Regions from separate parts of the Alkalibacterium sp. s-m-28 genome, predicted to be linked through region 1. Evidence: predicted binding sites of a transcription regulator. Region 1 holds the regulator's gene; each other region holds the start of a gene.

Evidence for each region. Region 1 encodes HrcA, which represses chaperone genes, less so after heat shock. Its sites were predicted from a motif close to TTAGCACTCNNNNNNNNNGAGTGCTAA; they were not measured.
Region 2: the regulator HrcA is predicted to act here: its motif matches at 2,454-2,480, upstream of ACYQ4S_RS10100 (Hsp20/alpha crystallin family protein).
Region 3: the regulator HrcA is predicted to act here: its motif matches at 2,480-2,506, upstream of groES (co-chaperone GroES).

The regions. Positions count from the first base shown of each region.
Region 1 covers NZ_BAAGIQ010000001.1:77,895-83,631, reverse strand. Annotated here, with positions in the region: gene truB (tRNA pseudouridine(55) synthase TruB) at 1-722, shown strand, start outside; gene ACYQ4S_RS00420 (bifunctional riboflavin kinase/FAD synthetase) at 735-1,691, shown strand; gene hrcA (heat-inducible transcriptional repressor HrcA) at 1,846-2,874, shown strand; gene grpE (nucleotide exchange factor GrpE) at 2,896-3,468, shown strand; gene dnaK (molecular chaperone DnaK) at 3,502-5,328, shown strand; gene dnaJ (molecular chaperone DnaJ) at 5,496-5,737, shown strand, end outside.
Region 2 covers NZ_BAAGIQ010000095.1:434-6,170, reverse strand. Annotated here, with positions in the region: gene ACYQ4S_RS10110 (HNH endonuclease) at 205-969, opposite strand; gene ACYQ4S_RS10105 (recombinase family protein) at 1,112-1,792, opposite strand; gene ACYQ4S_RS10100 (Hsp20/alpha crystallin family protein) at 1,972-2,418, opposite strand; gene ACYQ4S_RS10095 (DUF6671 family protein) at 2,563-2,760, opposite strand; gene ACYQ4S_RS10090 (P-II family nitrogen regulator) at 2,819-3,124, opposite strand; gene ACYQ4S_RS10085 (sodium-dependent bicarbonate transport family permease) at 3,141-4,130, opposite strand; gene ACYQ4S_RS10080 (Na-translocating system protein MpsC family protein) at 4,610-4,990, opposite strand; gene tnpA (IS66 family insertion sequence element accessory protein TnpA) at 5,353-5,724, shown strand; partial or broken gene tnpB (IS66 family insertion sequence element accessory protein TnpB) at 5,721-5,737, shown strand, end outside.
Region 3 covers NZ_BAAGIQ010000016.1:4,940-10,676, reverse strand. Annotated here, with positions in the region: gene ACYQ4S_RS03940 (ABC-F family ATP-binding cassette domain-containing protein) at 1-314, opposite strand, end outside; gene ACYQ4S_RS03935 (redox-sensing transcriptional repressor Rex) at 683-1,378, shown strand; gene ACYQ4S_RS03930 (DUF4305 domain-containing protein) at 1,434-1,643, opposite strand; gene ACYQ4S_RS03925 (CPBP family intramembrane glutamic endopeptidase) at 1,673-2,335, opposite strand; gene groES (co-chaperone GroES) at 2,569-2,853, shown strand; gene groL (chaperonin GroEL) at 2,906-4,531, shown strand; gene ACYQ4S_RS03910 (ketopantoate reductase family protein) at 4,871-5,251, shown strand; gene ACYQ4S_RS03905 (ketopantoate reductase family protein) at 5,252-5,737, shown strand, end outside.

The DNA.
Region 1 (5,737 bases):
TCTATACAGGAGAAATTACACTGGGTTACTCGACTACGACTGAAGACCGCTCCGGCGAGATTGTCGACACGAGACCAGTTACAGAAGGTGTTTCTCGCGAGTCAATCGATGCGGCGCTTGCTGCGCTGACCGGGGAGATTGAACAGACCCCTCCAATGTATTCCGCAGTTAAAGTCAACGGAAAAAGACTTTATGAGTATGCCAGAAAAGGGATCGAAGTCGAACGTCCGACACGGACTATTGAGGTGCATGATTATCAGAGGACGTCAGATCCAGTATTTGATGAAAAGGAACAGACTTTAAGTTTCACTTTTGAAGTCCGTTGCGGAAAAGGGACATATGTGCGTACATTAGCCGTAGATTTAGGCCAGGCCCTGGGTTATCCCTCGCACATGTCTCAGCTTACACGTATCTCCAGCGGCGGCTATTCCAGCGAACAGGCCTTAACTTTAGCTGAGGTAAAGCAGCTTATGGAAGACGATAAATTAGACGAGGCGCTGTTTCCACTGGAGAGTGCGCTGACCGAAATAAAGAAACACGACCTTACGGATGAAGAATATGCTAAGGTCAAGAATGGTGCACTACTGGATAAAGCAGACTATATACTGGATGAATCCGACCGACTTGTTTTTATGAAAGAGAACAAAGCGGTTGCTATTTATGGCTCACATCCAAGTAAAAGTCAGTTTATCAAACCGATAAAAGTCTTACGAAATGAATAGTAGGTGGAACTCATGGAAATAATTAACATTCATCACCCATATGATAAAAAAGATATATACTCTGGCGATATCGTTCTGATCCTGGGTTTCTTTGATGGAGTGCACCGTGGACATCAGGCCGTCATTAAAAAAGGCGTACAGATAGCTGCTCAAAAAGGAATGAAATCGGCAGTCATGACATTCAACAGACACCCGGCTTTCGTTTACCGCAGCTTCGATCCGGATAAGCATAATTATCTGACCCCGCTAAATCGAAAAGAAAAGATCATGGAAAATTTAGGCGTTGATATCCTCTATGAAGTCGATTTCACGTCCAGTTTCGGCCGCTTATCACCACAGGAGTTTGTAGATGAATATATCGTAAACTGGCATGCTAAAATCGTCGTTGCCGGGTTTGATTATACTTACGGCAAAGCCCACTTAGCCAATATGGATACCTTGCATGAGTATGCAGATGGGCGCTTTGATATTATTAAAGTTGAAAAAATGCAGGATGAACGGGACAAAATCAGTTCGACTCGCATCAGACGCTATATTGGTGAAGGACAAATCGAACGCGCGAACAATCTACTGGGATACGTCTATGAAACCAGCGGCTTCGTGATTCACGGGGATGCCAGAGGAAGAGATCTCGGCTATCCTACGGCAAATATCTATCCACACCCGTACGTCATGGTGCCTAAACGTGGCGTCTATGCTGTCAGAATGCTTGTCAATGAAAAATGGCATGACGGCATGGCTTCTATAGGTTATAATCCGACATTCGGTCATCGGCCGAGCTATTCGATCGAAGTCCATCTCTTTGACTACAGCGAAGAAATATACGGTGAGGATGTTTCTATTAAATGGGTCTCGTATCTGAGAGACGAAATCAAGTTCGATTCTGTCGATGCTCTTATTGAAAGACTGGACCAGGACGAGATAGAAGCAAGGGATTGTTTGGCAAAGGTCAAAATAAATCAGATTTAATTGTTGACAGACAAGTGTCTATTTGATAAATTATAAATGTGTTAGCACTCGGTTTGTTCGAGTGCTAATTTAATGAATGAATTGAAGCGGTGTGAGTGTTCAGCTAGTAAACCATTACGTTTGAAGTCTGTCTTCGTGCCAAGGAGTGATGCACATGTTGACAAAGAGGCAAATAAATATACTTGATGCTCTCATCAGACTCTATACGTCTACAGGGCATCCAATCGGGTCGAAAACAATCATGACTGAAACGGCTATCGATGCCAGTTCCGCAACAATCAGAAATGAACTGAGCTTTCTTGAAAAACTTGGATTCATCCAGAAAACTCATTCGTCTTCAGGACGTGTTCCGTCGATGAAAGGGTACCGGTATTACATCGATCATCTCGTGAAACCTCAGGAAGTAGCGAAGGACAAGCTGCAGATCATTAATGAAGTCCTTGGTAATCATGTCAGGCAGATGGATGATATCATGAATCAGTCAGCCAAGCTGCTGTCCGACTTGACCAGTTATACTGCGATCGTTCTTGGGCCGAAAGCCGAGTCCAGTCGCCTGACCGGATTCAGACTGGTTGCCTTGAATGATAATCTGATCATGGCAATCGTTCAGACAGATGGCGGACTGATCGAGAATAAAGTCTTCAGACTGCCGAAACCGATCGATGAGTCTGGTCTGGTCAAAGTGGCCAATATATTCAATCAGCATCTGGTCGGCCTGCCTTTAATGGAGGTCGCTAGAAAACTGGAACAGGATATTCCGTTCTTGATCAGAAAGTATGCGTCCAATGCGATGGATATGTATCTGTCGCTTGAATCGGCGTTCAATGCTTCTGCAGAAGACCGTTATCATGTTTCCGGCAAGATGAATCTGCTGGATTTCACTGAAGATATGGACAAACAGCAGCTTAAATCCTTATATTCTCTACTGGACAATAAAGGAAACCTCAATGTGCTGATCGATCCGATTCATGAAGATTTCGTCGTGAAGATAGGTGACGAATTCGACAACGAACTGTTTACCAACTTCAGTCTGGTGACCGCAGCATATCAGGTCAGCGGCCATGGCCGAGGGATACTTGCCGTGTTAGGTCCGACCAGCATGTCCTACGATGAGACATTCGGCGTGCTGGATGTATTCAGAAAACAGCTGACACACACATTATTAAATTACTACCTGGAATAATAAGGAAAAGAGGAATGTCACGTGGATGAAAAAGATGAAAAAGAGTTGAATGAAGACGTATCGTCAAAACAGGAAGAAACAGCTGACGAAGACGTTCAGCTTGAAAACGATGATCAGTCCACAGAAGAAGAGAGCAGCGGCTCTTCTGAACTGGAAGAAAAGCAGAAAGAACTGGACGACATGACAGACAGGTATTATCGTCTTCAGGCAGAACTGGCAAACATCCGCAGACGTAATCAGCGGGACCGCGAAGATCTTCTTCGCTACAGCTCACAGTCTCTGGCGAAAGAACTGCTTCCTGCACTGGACAATATCGAACGTGCTCTGAGTATCGAAGTCGATACTGAAGCAGGGGAGAACCTGAAAAAAGGTATTGAGATGGTATACAACAGCCTTCAGCAGGCGTTTGAAAAACAAGGCATCGAAGTGATCGATCCAGTTGGGGAACCATTTGATCCTAACTATCACGAAGCTTATACGCAGGTGCCGGCAAATGAAGGCCAGGGCAGCAATGAAGTGGCCCAGGTGTTTGAAAAAGGCTATAAACTGCACGATCGTGTATTACGTGCAGCCAAAGTATCAGTTACATTATAAAAAATTCTATAGAAAGCAAAAGGTGATTTGAATATGGGTAAAGTAATCGGAATCGACTTAGGAACAACAAACTCAGCTGTTTCTGTCCTTGAAGGCGGAGAAGCTAAAATTATTCCTAATAAAGAAGGAAACCGTACAACACCATCTGTTGTATCATTTAAAAATGGAGAAATTCAAGTAGGGGAAGTGGCTAAGCGTCAGGCTATCACAAACCCGAACACTGTCATCTCTATCAAACGTCACATGGGTGAAGATTTTAAAGTTGAAGCTGAAGGCAAGACGTATACTCCTCAGCAGGTGTCAGCATTCATTCTTCAGCACCTGAAAGATTATGCAGAAGACTACCTCGGTGAAGACGTAACTAACGCAGTCATCACTGTTCCTGCATACTTCAATGATTCACAGCGTCAGGCTACAAAAGATGCTGGTAAAATAGCAGGTTTAGAAGTTGACCGTATCGTAAACGAACCGACTGCTGCTTCACTTGCTTATGGTCTGGATAAAGTAGATAAAGACGAAAAAATCCTGGTATTTGACTTAGGTGGCGGAACATTCGATGTATCTATCCTTGAACTGGGAGACGGCGTATTCGAAGTTATGGCAACTGCCGGAGACAACCACTTGGGTGGAGACGACTTTGACGAAAAAATCATCGACTATCTAGTTGCTGAATTCAAGAAAGAAAACGGCGTTGACTTAAGTAAAGATAAAATGGCTCTTCAGCGTCTGAAAGATGCAGCTGAAAAAGCTAAAAAAGATTTGTCAGGTGTATCTTCTACACAAATTAGCTTGCCATTCATAAGTGCAGGAGAATCAGGTCCATTGCACCTTGAAATGACTCTGACGCGTGCCAAGTTCGACGAAATCACTGATGACCTGGTAACACGTACGAAGAATCCTGTTCGTCAGGCACTTAAAGATGCAGGACTATCCAAATCTGACATAGACGAGGTCATCCTTGTTGGAGGATCAACACGTATTCCAGCTGTTGTTGAAGCTGTTAAAGCTGAAACAGGAAAAGAGCCTAACCGTTCTGTAAACCCTGATGAAGTTGTTGCTATGGGGGCAGCTGTCCAAGGTGGAGTTATTTCAGGAGAAGTAAAAGACATCGTTCTACTTGACGTAACCCCTCTATCATTAGGAATCGAAACAATGGGCGGAGTATTTACTAAACTGATTGAGAGAAATACTACGATCCCAACAAGTAAATCTCAAGTATTCTCTACTGCTGCAGACAACCAGCCTGCGGTTGACGTACACGTGCTTCAAGGTGAGCGTCCAATGGCTAAAGACAACAAAACACTTGGCCGTTTCCAGCTGACGGATATTCCACCAGCACCACGTGGTGTGCCTCAAATCGAAGTTTCATTCGATATCGACAAGAACGGTATTGTAAATGTTTCTGCTAAAGATTTGGGAACAGGTAAAGAACAGAAAATCACAATCAAATCTTCATCTGGTCTTTCTGAAGAAGAAATTGAGCGTATGGTGAAAGAAGCAGAAGAAAACGCTGAAGCAGACAAAAAACGTAAAGAAGAAGTTGAACTGCGTAATGAAGCTGACCAGCTTGTCTTCCAGATTGACAAGACTTTGAAAGAGCTCGAAGGTAAAGCTGACGAAGCGGACATCAAGAAAGCTGAGGAAGCTCGTGACGAGCTGAAAACTGCACTTGAAAACGATGATATTGATGAAATCAAGACGAAGCGTGACGCACTGAATGAAATCGTTCAGGAAATGTCAGTCAAACTATACGAACAGGCTGCAGCTCAGCAGGCGGAAGCTGAAGGAGCAGAAGGCGATGTTCAGACAGACGACAACGTTGTCGATGCAGACTTTGAAGAAGTAGACGACGAAGAATAATTGAAGTAAGATTAGAAGAGAAGAAAGCACTTTTAAAGCACCACAAACAAGTGCTTTCTTTCTTTTTGAAAAGAGATACAGAGCCCCTGTAGCTGCTGTGCAAGAAGCCTAACAGTCGTAGGACTCAGCTCTACAGAGACGCGTGACAGTAGCAATGGAGGGATAGTATGCCTGAAAAAGAAGATTTTTATGACCTACTAGGAGTTTCTAAAAATGCTTCTAAAGATGAAATTAAAAAAGCTTACCGAAAGCTTTCTAAAAAATACCACCCGGATATCAGTGACGCTCCAGATGCCGACGAGAAGTTCAAGCAAATCTCAGAAGCCTATGAAGTGTTGAGTGATGACCAGAAGCGTGCAGCATACGATCAGTATGGACATGCCTCAACAGATCCGAACTTCGGTGCAGG
Region 2 (5,737 bases), on a different contig from region 1:
CGAGAATCTAAGCTTAATTGTTCTAATTTAATATACGAAAACCATTTTTATTTTATACTTATCCGTTCATAGATCCTTTGTATTGGTCTTCGATAAGTCATTCAAGTACTCATATAAAGGATTTTTTTATGTCATTGAACAGGTAAATATTTAATGCAACACTAGTGATTCACTATTTTTTTTGATTAGGTTATTTAATGTGAATTAATATTTCATCAATTTGTTTTTCATGTATTCTAAAAAAATATCTATCGGTTTATCATTCCACTTCTTATTATGTACTGCACGATGACAATTTGCACAAAGCATAATTAAGTCTAACTTTCTAGTCATCCTTTTTCCCATATATAGTGGTAAAATATGATGTGCTTCAATAAAATCAATCTCATATATTTTCTTGAATGAAAAGTTACACGCTTCACAAAAAAGTTCCCCATGCCTTTTAAGAAATTCCTTCTTTGCAATATTTATTATTTCTGGATTACGTTCAATTTGATAATGAATACGATGGCGTCTCATTCCTTCGACAGTTTCATACTCATTTGCTATTTCATTATCATAAGTCCAAGCATCGATCCTATCAAACTTTCTACTGTATATCATAAATGCTTCTTGTAAAGAATCTTTCACTTCCCAAATAAATAGTTCCTTCTCATAATATCCCTTAAAAAAATGACTCCAGTACCTTTCCTTTTTACTGTTTTTCCTTACATCAGCTACAAATGTATAACCTTTTTTTCTTAGCCGTTTAACTGTTTGAGCCATAGATGAATTATATACTTGATATGGACGTCCAGTTATTTCTGATATTAGTTTGGCGGATCCTTTACCACCCATTTCAACCACTAAGGCATAGATGGCTTCAAGCAAGACAGGAGTAAAACAGTCTTTCTCTTGTAACATCTGTATCCACTCATCGACAGTACAATTTTTTGCATTTGTTGGATAGTAATCTAATCCTTTTTGCATATCAATCACCTACCATTTTTTGCATTCTCAATTTGCATAGTAAACTTAGCTATCCAAAAACTCTTAAAACAACTAGTTTATTAATCAATCCGTCTTTTGGAACTATACTTTTTTTATTTCCGTTTCATCCCATTTTTCCCTTTTACAACATCACTTCTATTTTTCTTTTCCTCTTGTACCGCTTCAAATTATTCTTTTGAAATAATTGCTGGATGGTTATTTTCTGAAACATAATGTCTTGGTGTTCTCCCGCATTAAGTAGCCTAACAACACCGATATATTTCTCATTGCTTAGCATAACATCAATTGTTCTTTTGCACCAATTTTCTTTTCCGGTTGGGGTTTTTATTCCTAGTTTTTCTAACTCTCGCTTTATACCAATAATACTAAACCCGCGCAAATACAGTTCAAAAATTATTCGGACATTTTTAGCTACATCTTCCTTAATGATCAGTACTCCATCTGTATCATTTTCATAATCGTAACATTTTCGGTTATATAATTTTGATGTGCCTTGTGCCGCAAGACGTCTATAATCCCATTTAATATTTTCACTACGAGATTCGTTTTCGGCTTGTGCAATCGATTCGATAATTGAAATCATCAAGGCACTATCTGTATCAGCTCTATCGAGTCCTTCTAGTTCAAATATGACACGAACTCCAAGCACTCTTAGCTTATTCAACCCTTCAAGCACTTCAACGCTATCTCGGCCAAACCTGCTAATGTTTTTTGTTATCACAATTTCTATATTTTTTGCTTCACAATCTTTAATTAGACGATGAAATGTTTTGCGGTTAGACTTCGCTTTCCCTGAGGCAATATCTATGTATGTATCAATAAGTAACCACTTACATCTTTAATACCATTGATTTCCACCTATATTTTATTCTATATTAATTCAGATGTTTATACCAATGAACTTACGCTACTGTTTCTCAATTAAAAAGCATTAGCACACCGGCATGTTGTTGTGCCAGTGTGCTAATGTACTGTCTTTCATTACTCGATCATGATGCGTTTAGAGGTGTCGACCTGTTCCTTTTTAGGTACCTTAATTGTCAACACACCTTCTTCTAGTTTTGCCTGAACACTTTCTTCATTGGCATCTGCAAGGAATATGCTTCGTGACATCTGAGCATATTTTCTTTCACGATGAATATATTTTTTGTTTTTATCTTCAGAAACTTCTTCTTTTTTCACTGAAATGTTAAGTCTTCCTTCGTTAAGCGTAATCTCTACATCTTCTTTCTTTACTCCTGGAAGTTCTGCTTCAATTGTGTACTCTGTATCATTATCCTGAATGTCAATCTTAAATGTATCTGCCGCTAAACTTCTTTGCAATGGCCAGCTACCTGTAAAAAAGTCATCAATCATGTTGGAAAAATCTTCAAAACCAGTATTCATTACATCATTTCGTTTTCTGTTGAATGGAATTAATCCTGCCATAATAACCACTCCTTTACTTGTTTTTATTCTCATCATTAGCACTCTCTGTCGTTGAGTGCTAACTCTAATTTAGATATACACCACTTTTCAAAATCTGTCAATAGTTTTTTTGTTTTTTTACTTATTTTTTTTATGCCTTTTTTTTTATGCTGTAGTTGCCATACCACTGATTTCTAGATCATTCTCTTTATCAACTAATAGTACTATTTCCCGATTAAATGGAACGAAAGGCATAAAAGGATGGAGACCAAAGGAACCTTCACTGGCAAAGGCTAAGGTTTTACCACATAAATCCATAGCTCCAATTGCCTTATGTCTTGCAGCTTCAAATTGATTTCCCATACGCTCTATATCTCCGGTAGTTGAACTTCTCTCATACATATAATGGCTTTCTTACCCATTACTTAATTACTCGAATATCTTCTATATAGACTATCCCCGCATATTTTGAAGACAAATATTTATTGTATATCTTTTCAGCTACAGCTATAGCCTCTTCTTCATTCTCTATTATAATTTCTATTCTTATATTTTCACCAAATCTACTAAGTCCTCCAGATATTGATCTCATACCTCTTTCACCTTGTCCAGAAACATTCTGATAAATGGTATAAGCTTTAATACCTAAAGACTCTAAATATTCTATTATACGAGAACAGATTATTCTTTCAGTTATTATAATAATTTTCTCAGCACTTTTCAACATGTTGGTACACCTCCATCTATAAATTTGAAATTATATTTGCTATTTGATAGTAAAGGGGGATTCCTATTAAAATATTAAAGGGAAAAATAATCCCTAGACTCATTCCAATAGCCAAAGAGGGGTTGGCATCCGGAAAGGTACTTCTCATTACTGCCGGTGCAGATATAAAGGATGCTCCACCAGCCAATGCTGCAAACACAGTTGCTCCTCCTGGACTTAAGCCAATAAAAGTAGCTAATATTATTGCCATAAAAGCCTGTAATGGCGGGAGAATAATTGCTAACACCAATGTAACTGGCTTAACACTTTTTAGTTCAAAGATTCTTGAACCGGAAAGTATTCCTATATCAAGCATAAAAATTGTGAAAATTCCCTCAAAAATATTATCATAGAAAGGCATGAGACTTTTCGTTCCTTCAACACCTGATATTAATCCAATTAGAAAGCCACCAAAAATTAATAATGTTGATTTAGCTGTTAAAGATGTACGCAATATATCTCTTATATTATATTCACCTTTTTCTACTTCAACAGATCTTTTCTTTAAACCAACACGACCTAGAACAATACCGGTAAGTAAAGCTGCTGTATCCATAAAAGGGTACAAGGCAGGCACAAATTCCTCATAGCTAGCTCCCATTTGCTCTAAAAAAACCAAAACTGTTATAATGGTTACACTATTACATGCTCCATAATGTCCTGCTATGGATCCTGCATTTTCTGGATCAAATCCTATTTTTGACATTATATAGTATACTACAGTTGTAATTAAAATACCCATAATTATTGCGGATAAAGCAGGTATTACTACTCCTAGTATCCCTGTTTTACTCACTGCTACTCCACTCTGTAATCCTATGGATATTAAAATATATAATGTTATTGCTGATCCAATTGAATCAGGTATTTCAAGATCAGATTTAACTGATACCGCTATAACTCCTAATATAAAAAATAATATTGCTGGAGATAACATGTTGCTAAATGCAAATTCTAAAGAAATCATCTTACTTAACACCTCACCATTATTTTTAAAACTTATTTTTTCATTAATAAATTATAATTAATTACATGCGCAAAAATAAGGTCAACATCATATTACTAATTTTGAGGTAGTAGCCATGGATGCTGACCCACATTTGACTGGTGTATTCCACCTTTCATTTGTCTATCAACTTACCTTTATGTTCATAATTTTCATTACAATATAATTGTAAATTATAGGGACAGTAGTACACCTCCTTTCATTATATTAAGTGCTTATACCCTGGCTTTTGTAAAAGTATTTGAGATATTGTGTCATACTCTTAGTGGTGTTTGTTGTATAGAGTACCTAAGCAAAAAACCGACTTTTTCTAGCAAGGTACAGTATCCACATTTATAGTGGTATAACTGCCTTACGCTAGAAAAAAGTCGGTTTATCCTCAACTTACCCACTATTTCATCCAAAATGGGCCTTTGTAGATCTCCCTACTATTATTTTTTCTAAGACATTAGTTTTTTCTCTAAATCGCCAGATAATTTAAAGATCATAACCCGTTCACCGGTTTTTGTACTGATGTCCGTATGAAATGTTATTACTTCTTCCCCTGTTTTTTCTTTTATTATTTCACCTAACATATCTCGACCTGCTTCTACTAGATCTGCTCGAACTTTCTTAATAGATAATATTCCTTCTGATGTTTGGCAAACCTTATATTCTGCAGGTGTTAATATTCCTCTTAGAACAACAATGACCATATCCCTTAAAATGTCAGTTTTCACTGTTACGGATCCTCGTCCTAGAAAATCCTTCTCCCACAGTGTTAATGCCTTGCTTATTTCTGCTTCTAATTGACCTTTTGTTATGGTTGTTCCTCCTATCAAGGGTATTTCCTATCACCATATATTAAGGGTGACATACCGATTTGTTTCAATCTAAGCAACAAAACCCTAACCGTATTTTCATACAGACAATTAATTATTATCTTAATGCTAATACATTTGATAATTGTACTTATATTGAGCAACCTATTCTAACTTAAAAAAATTTAATTTAGCATAACATATATCTAATTCGTTGTAAATACATATAAAGTCATTGTTTGTTGTAAGCGCTCAATAAAAGTACGGATTCAAACACACTGTCTGCCATGAGATAATCTTTAGTATAGTAGTAAGTTTTAGCACCAGCTAAGCAATCCTTAGCCGGTACTAAAACTAAGTCTAAACTGGGAGGCTAAGCAAATATGGCAACTGTAAGACAGGCAAAACATGACCTATTGAAAACAAAGTTGCAGGAAATTATCGCTGCCCAAAGACAAAGTGGACAATCAATCAGAAACTGGTGTGAGGAAAACCAAATCTCAGCCCCTTCTTTTTTCTACTGGAATAAAATAATCCGTGAGGATTCATTGATCCAGGCAGGAGTGATGGCAGTTACAGAATCAAAGCGATTTGCAGAAATCACTATGCCGAATCCGCTCTCTGAAAGAGTTTCTGATTCATCATTACAGGTTTGTGCTGTACTACGTGTACATCAGACTGAGATTGAGATTCATAATGGTGCAGATGCTAAGACATTGGAAACAATCCTTACACTTATCGGAAGGTCATCATGAAAATCCAATTACC
Region 3 (5,737 bases), on a different contig from region 1:
TCGATAGCATGCATTTCTCTTTCTATCTGTTTAATAGGTTCGGTTAGTTTATCCATCTCTTCCCAGATAGTCAGATCAGATTCCAGACCGGTATGCTGATCAAGATAGCCGATAGTACAGTTTTTTTTCTTATGAACGGTGCCTTCATCCGGTTCTTCTCTTCCAGAAAGGATGTTAAGAAGGGTCGTTTTACCGGCACCATTTCTACCCACCAGACCAATTCTGGCATTTTCCTTTATTTCCATGCTAACATTATCGAAAAGTGTTTCAGCACCGAAATGTCTTGCTATTTTTTGCGTGTGTAAAAGTATCATACTATTCCTCATTTTCTAACCTAGTCATCTGTCAATATCTAACAGTTTAGCATACAGGAGCAGGAATAAACTAGTCTAATTGAAAAACCTGCAAGGCTCAGACAGAGGACGATTTAGGCTTGTTCCCTTTTTTACATTCTCCGAAACTTGTTCAATAATAAACGATTAATTATTGAATATTATTGAAATATTTAACAAATTCAGACCCGATTTACTTTATTTTACTGGGATTAGTGGTATAATATAAAATGGTATCCTATGTAAGTTTGTGAATGAATACACAAGGTAAGAAAAGATACACCTTTGGAAAAGTTTGATAAGATCCAGAGAAGCTGTTTATTAAATGAATTGAGACGAGGAGAATGACAATGGCTGATAAGAAAATCCCGAAAGCTACTGCACGCAGACTGCCATTATATTACCGCTATTTGCGTTTCCTATACGAGGCAGGTAAAGAACGTGTGTCATCAGCTAAATTAAGTGAAGCAGTTAAAGTGGATAGTGCAACAATCAGACGTGATTTCTCGTATTTCGGAGCTTTAGGTAAAAGAGGCTACGGGTACGATGTAGAAGCTTTAATGAATTTTTTCAGTAAAACACTGAATCAGGACCGTTTGACCAATGTTGCATTGATTGGTGTCGGTAACCTTGGACAAGCCTTGCTAAACTATAATTTTCGCAGAAACAACAATATCCGTATCAGTGCCGGATTTGATGTGAAAGATGATTTGATTGGAACGATCCACCAGGGCGTACCTATTTACGATATCAATGAAATGGTCGATCAGCTTGAAATGCAGCAGATCGATGTAGCTATTCTCACGGTACCTTCTGAAATAGCTCAGGAGATGGCGGATAAACTGGTCAAAGGCGGAGTTAGAGGTATTATGAACTTCACCCCAATCCGTGTGACTGTGCCAAAAGAAGTCAGAGTACACAACGTTGACCTGACAAACGAATTGCAGACACTGATTTACTTCATCAATTATTACCAGGACTTTGATCAGAAGACTGAACCTGAAGAAGATGACAATCCCTTAAACGACTTATTTTATAATGAATAAAAAGAAAATCTTCAAAGCTGACCTTGATTGGGTCTGTAAGCTTTGAAGATTTTTTTTATTTGCTGTTATTTTTACTTTTTTTGATGCGAAGATACGCTGCAGCCATTCTTGTACCCTGTACAAAGTCTTTTGTAGCGAAGAGAGCAAATAAGAAAGAGAAAAAACCCCATCCACTGCTGTCGACTGAATCGATCGTAAAGAACATGAACAACAGGAAGAAAATATACTTAAATGCAATTTGAAACATGATTTGTTTTTCTGTCATTATAAATCCTTTCTACACTACTCGTCTTTTTAAGAAAAGTACAAGTTGATCAGGACAGCTGCCACATTCATCAGACAATGTGCCAGAATTGGTGTCCATATGTTTTTAGTTTTAAAGTACAACCAGGCAAAGACCAGTCCCATTGAAGAATACACTAGGAGCAGACCGTCAAAGTGAATGAATGCAAAGAGCAGTGAACTTATGACTGCAGCTCCAATGCCGCCAATCCGATCAATCAGAAGACCAAAAATTGCTTTTCTGAAAACAAATTCCTCCATTACTGGCCCTGCTACTCCAACTAGGAGAAGAAAGAACGGATAATTTCTAACCACTTCCATCAGAAACTGAGTGTTTTCAGACTCCATAGAAGAGCCCAGAAAGTTTACTTCAATAATACTTGCGAAGGACTGCACGACTATAGCGATAAACATCCCGATCAGCCCCCATAAGAGAATTCTGACAGGATTATGACTGAAACGCTCTTCGAATTCAAATCTCATCTGCTTTCTTCTCTCAATCACGATCATGCCTATAGCGCCTATTGCAAACAGCACCATGGAAGGGAGAAGAAACCCAACAATCCCTATGTCTTCAGGTAAGAAGAGAGGGATTACAGCAGAGACAAGCTGCACGGCAAGAAACAAGCTGATCATGTTAATAGCCGCTTTTTTATTTATTTCATTAACTGACATGTTGTTCATCCTTTAATTGATATTCCCACAATATATAGTAATTTAACACAAAAACCAGCCGTTTTCCACCGGGTAAATTTTTCAAAAAAAATTAAAGTTAGGACTTGCAAGAAATCACAGTTTTGAATATACTAGGTAATGTAGTTAGCACTCGGAGGTCGAGAGTGCTAACACTCACATCTCACTATATCTTTAGTGAAAAATTAAAACTACTATTTTGGAGGGATTGCATCATGTTAAAACCTTTAGGAAATCGTGTACTTCTTGAAGTGAAGAAAGAAGAAGAGAAAACTGCAAGCGGATTAGTTTTACCTGATTCAGCAAAAGAGAAGCCGCAGTCAGCAGTGGTTGTAGCTGTTGGAGACGGAAAACTTCTTGATAACGGAAGCCGAGCTGACGTATCAGTTTCTGTCGGCGATCAGGTTATCTTTGAAAAGTATGCCGGTTCTGAAATCAAGTATGAAGGAACCGATTATCTAGTAGTTAAAGATACAGACATTATTGCAATCGTTGACTAATTTGAACCACTGATTCATTAAAAAAAATAATATTGAAGGAGCGATTATTACCATGGCTAAAGAAATCAAATTTTCTGAAAATGCACGTGCAGCAATGCTGCGTGGCGTAGATAAACTAGCTGATACAGTTAAAGTGACATTGGGACCAAAAGGTAGAAATGTTATCTTGGACAAATCTTTCGGCGCACCTCAAATCACTAATGATGGGGTGACCATCGCAAAGGAAATTGAACTGGATGACAAATTCGAAAATATGGGTGCTCAGCTTGTTGCTGAAGTAGCAAGCAAAACAAACGATATCGCAGGTGACGGAACAACTACTGCGACTGTTCTAACCCAGGCAATCGTCAATGAAGGAATGAAAAACGTGACTGCAGGCGCTAACCCTGTAGGCATCCGTCGCGGAATCGAACTGGCAACTAAAAAAGCAGTCGAAGCTCTACATGACATCTCTACTAAAGTAGAAGACAAAGAGTCTATCGCGCAAATTGCTGCAATCTCATCTGGCGACGAAGAGATCGGTAAGTTGCTTGCAGATGCGATGGAACGTGTGGGAAGCGACGGCGTTATCACAATAGAGGAATCTCAAGGAATTGAAACTGAACTGGATGTTGTTGAAGGAATGCAGTTCGATCGCGGCTACCTGTCTCAGTACATGGTAACGGATAACGAGAAAATGGAAGCAAACTTGGATAATCCTTACATTCTGATTACAGACAAGAAGATTTCTTCAGTACAGGAAATCCTTCCTGTTCTTGAAAATATCATGCAGCAGAATCGTCCACTTCTGATCATTGCAGACGATATCGAAGGAGAAGCACTGCCTACACTTGTATTGAACAAGATTCGCGGAACGCTTAACGTTGTAGCTGTTAAAGCGCCGGGATTCGGTGACCGTCGTAAAGGTATGCTGGAAGACATCGCTATTTTGACAAACGGAACAGTCATCACAAGTGATCTTGGGCTGGACCTTAAAGATGTGACGATCGATCAGCTGGGTACTGCAGGAAAAGTTGTTGTAACTAAAGACCACACAACTGTTGTTGAAGGTGCTGGCGAAAAAGAGAACATCGAACAGCGTGTGGCGATGCTTCGTGCTCAAGCTGAAGAAACAAACTCTGAATTCGACCGTGAAAAACTGCAGGAACGCATTGCTAAAATGGCAGGCGGCGTTGCAGTCATTAAAGTCGGAGCAGCGACTGAAACTGAAATTAAAGAACGTAAACTGCGTATCGAAGATGCATTGAATGCTGCACGTGCTGCAGTTGAAGAAGGTGTCATCGCCGGTGGTGGAACAGCTTATATCAACATTCTGGATAAACTGGAAACGATCGATCTTGAAGGTGACGAAGCAACTGGTGTGAAAATCGTCCTTCGTGCACTGGAAGAACCTGTTCGTCAGATCGCTTCAAATGCTGGTCTGGACGGAAGTGTTATTGTTGAACGTCTGAAACACGTTGAGCCTGGCATTGGATTCAATGCAGCAACAGGTGAAATGGTCAACATGGTACAAGCGGGTATCATCGACCCAACTAAAGTAACCCGTTCAGCGTTACAAAATGCAGCATCTGTTTCAGCGCTATTACTAACGACAGAAGCTGCTGTAGCAGAAATCCCATCTGAAAATGATGGACCTGCTGGTGGAATGGATCCAAGCGGAATGGGCGGCATGATGTAAGTAAAGTCAATAATCTGCTGTCGTGTCGTCAGACACATAATGAAAGCAATAGAAGCAGGAAAAGCTGGAGATCTCTCTATGCTTTTCCTGCTTTTTTTGGTTGTACTCTTATAAGCAGTATTCACTATAGGAACGTTTAAACTTTGAGGTTTGAATGACTCCCCTTGAGCTGGTACGTTAGATTGGCGCTTGTCTCATGAAGCTCTGACCTAATGAAAAGACCATTTCGATCAGACCGGATAGACCTGTTACTGCGATCCGCTTAATTAAAGTCTGAATTAGTCTGATTATATGATAAGATAGTAAAATAATTTACATGAGTATACGGGGAGATTTGTTATGAATGAGAAGACAGTTTCTATAGTTGGATTAGGGGCTCTGGGTGTGTTGTATGGACAGCACTTGTCAGAAGCTTTGGGAAAAGATCGTGTAAGAGTGATAGTAAATGAAGGAAGAAAGAAAAAATATGAAAGTGACGGAGTGACATTAAACGGTGTCCCGTGCGATTTCAATTACGTTTTAGAATCCGAAAAGAGTACACCTGCAGATCTGATCATAGTCTGCACGAAATCGCTGGCACTTGACAGCGCACTGGAATCTATGAAAAATCAAGTAGGAGAAGAGTCTACAATCCTATCGTTAATCAATGGAATTTCCAGCGAGGGTATCCTTGGGTGTGAGTTTGGTCATGAAAAAATTATTCCTACGGTAGCGATATGAATGGATGCAACACGAGATGGTCAGGATGTCCGGTCCAAAGTAAAAGGCTGGCTCCAGATTGGAGTGGACAGTCCAGATAAACAGAAAAGACTGGATGCAGTTAAGTCGATCTTTGAGGAAGCTCAGTTTCCTTATGCAGTCGAGGAAGATATTACTTTGAAAATTTGGGAGAAGTTCATGATGAACGTTGGCGTAAACCAGGTGGTCATGGTCAACCAATCGAATTTTGGTGGTGTTCAAACAGGCGGGGAATATCATGATCAGGCGAGATCCGCCATGGAGGAAGTAGTAGAGATTGCTCAAGCAGAGGGGGTCAGTCTGGAACACGAACATGTACAAAAGGCTTTCGACATTATAGACACCGTAGATTCGGATGGCATGCCCTCAATGAGACAGGATGGCCTAGCCAAGCGTCTATCAGAAGTGGAGCTGTTTTCAGGAACTATTCTGAAAAAGGCCGAAGAGTCTGATCTGGATTGTCCAGTC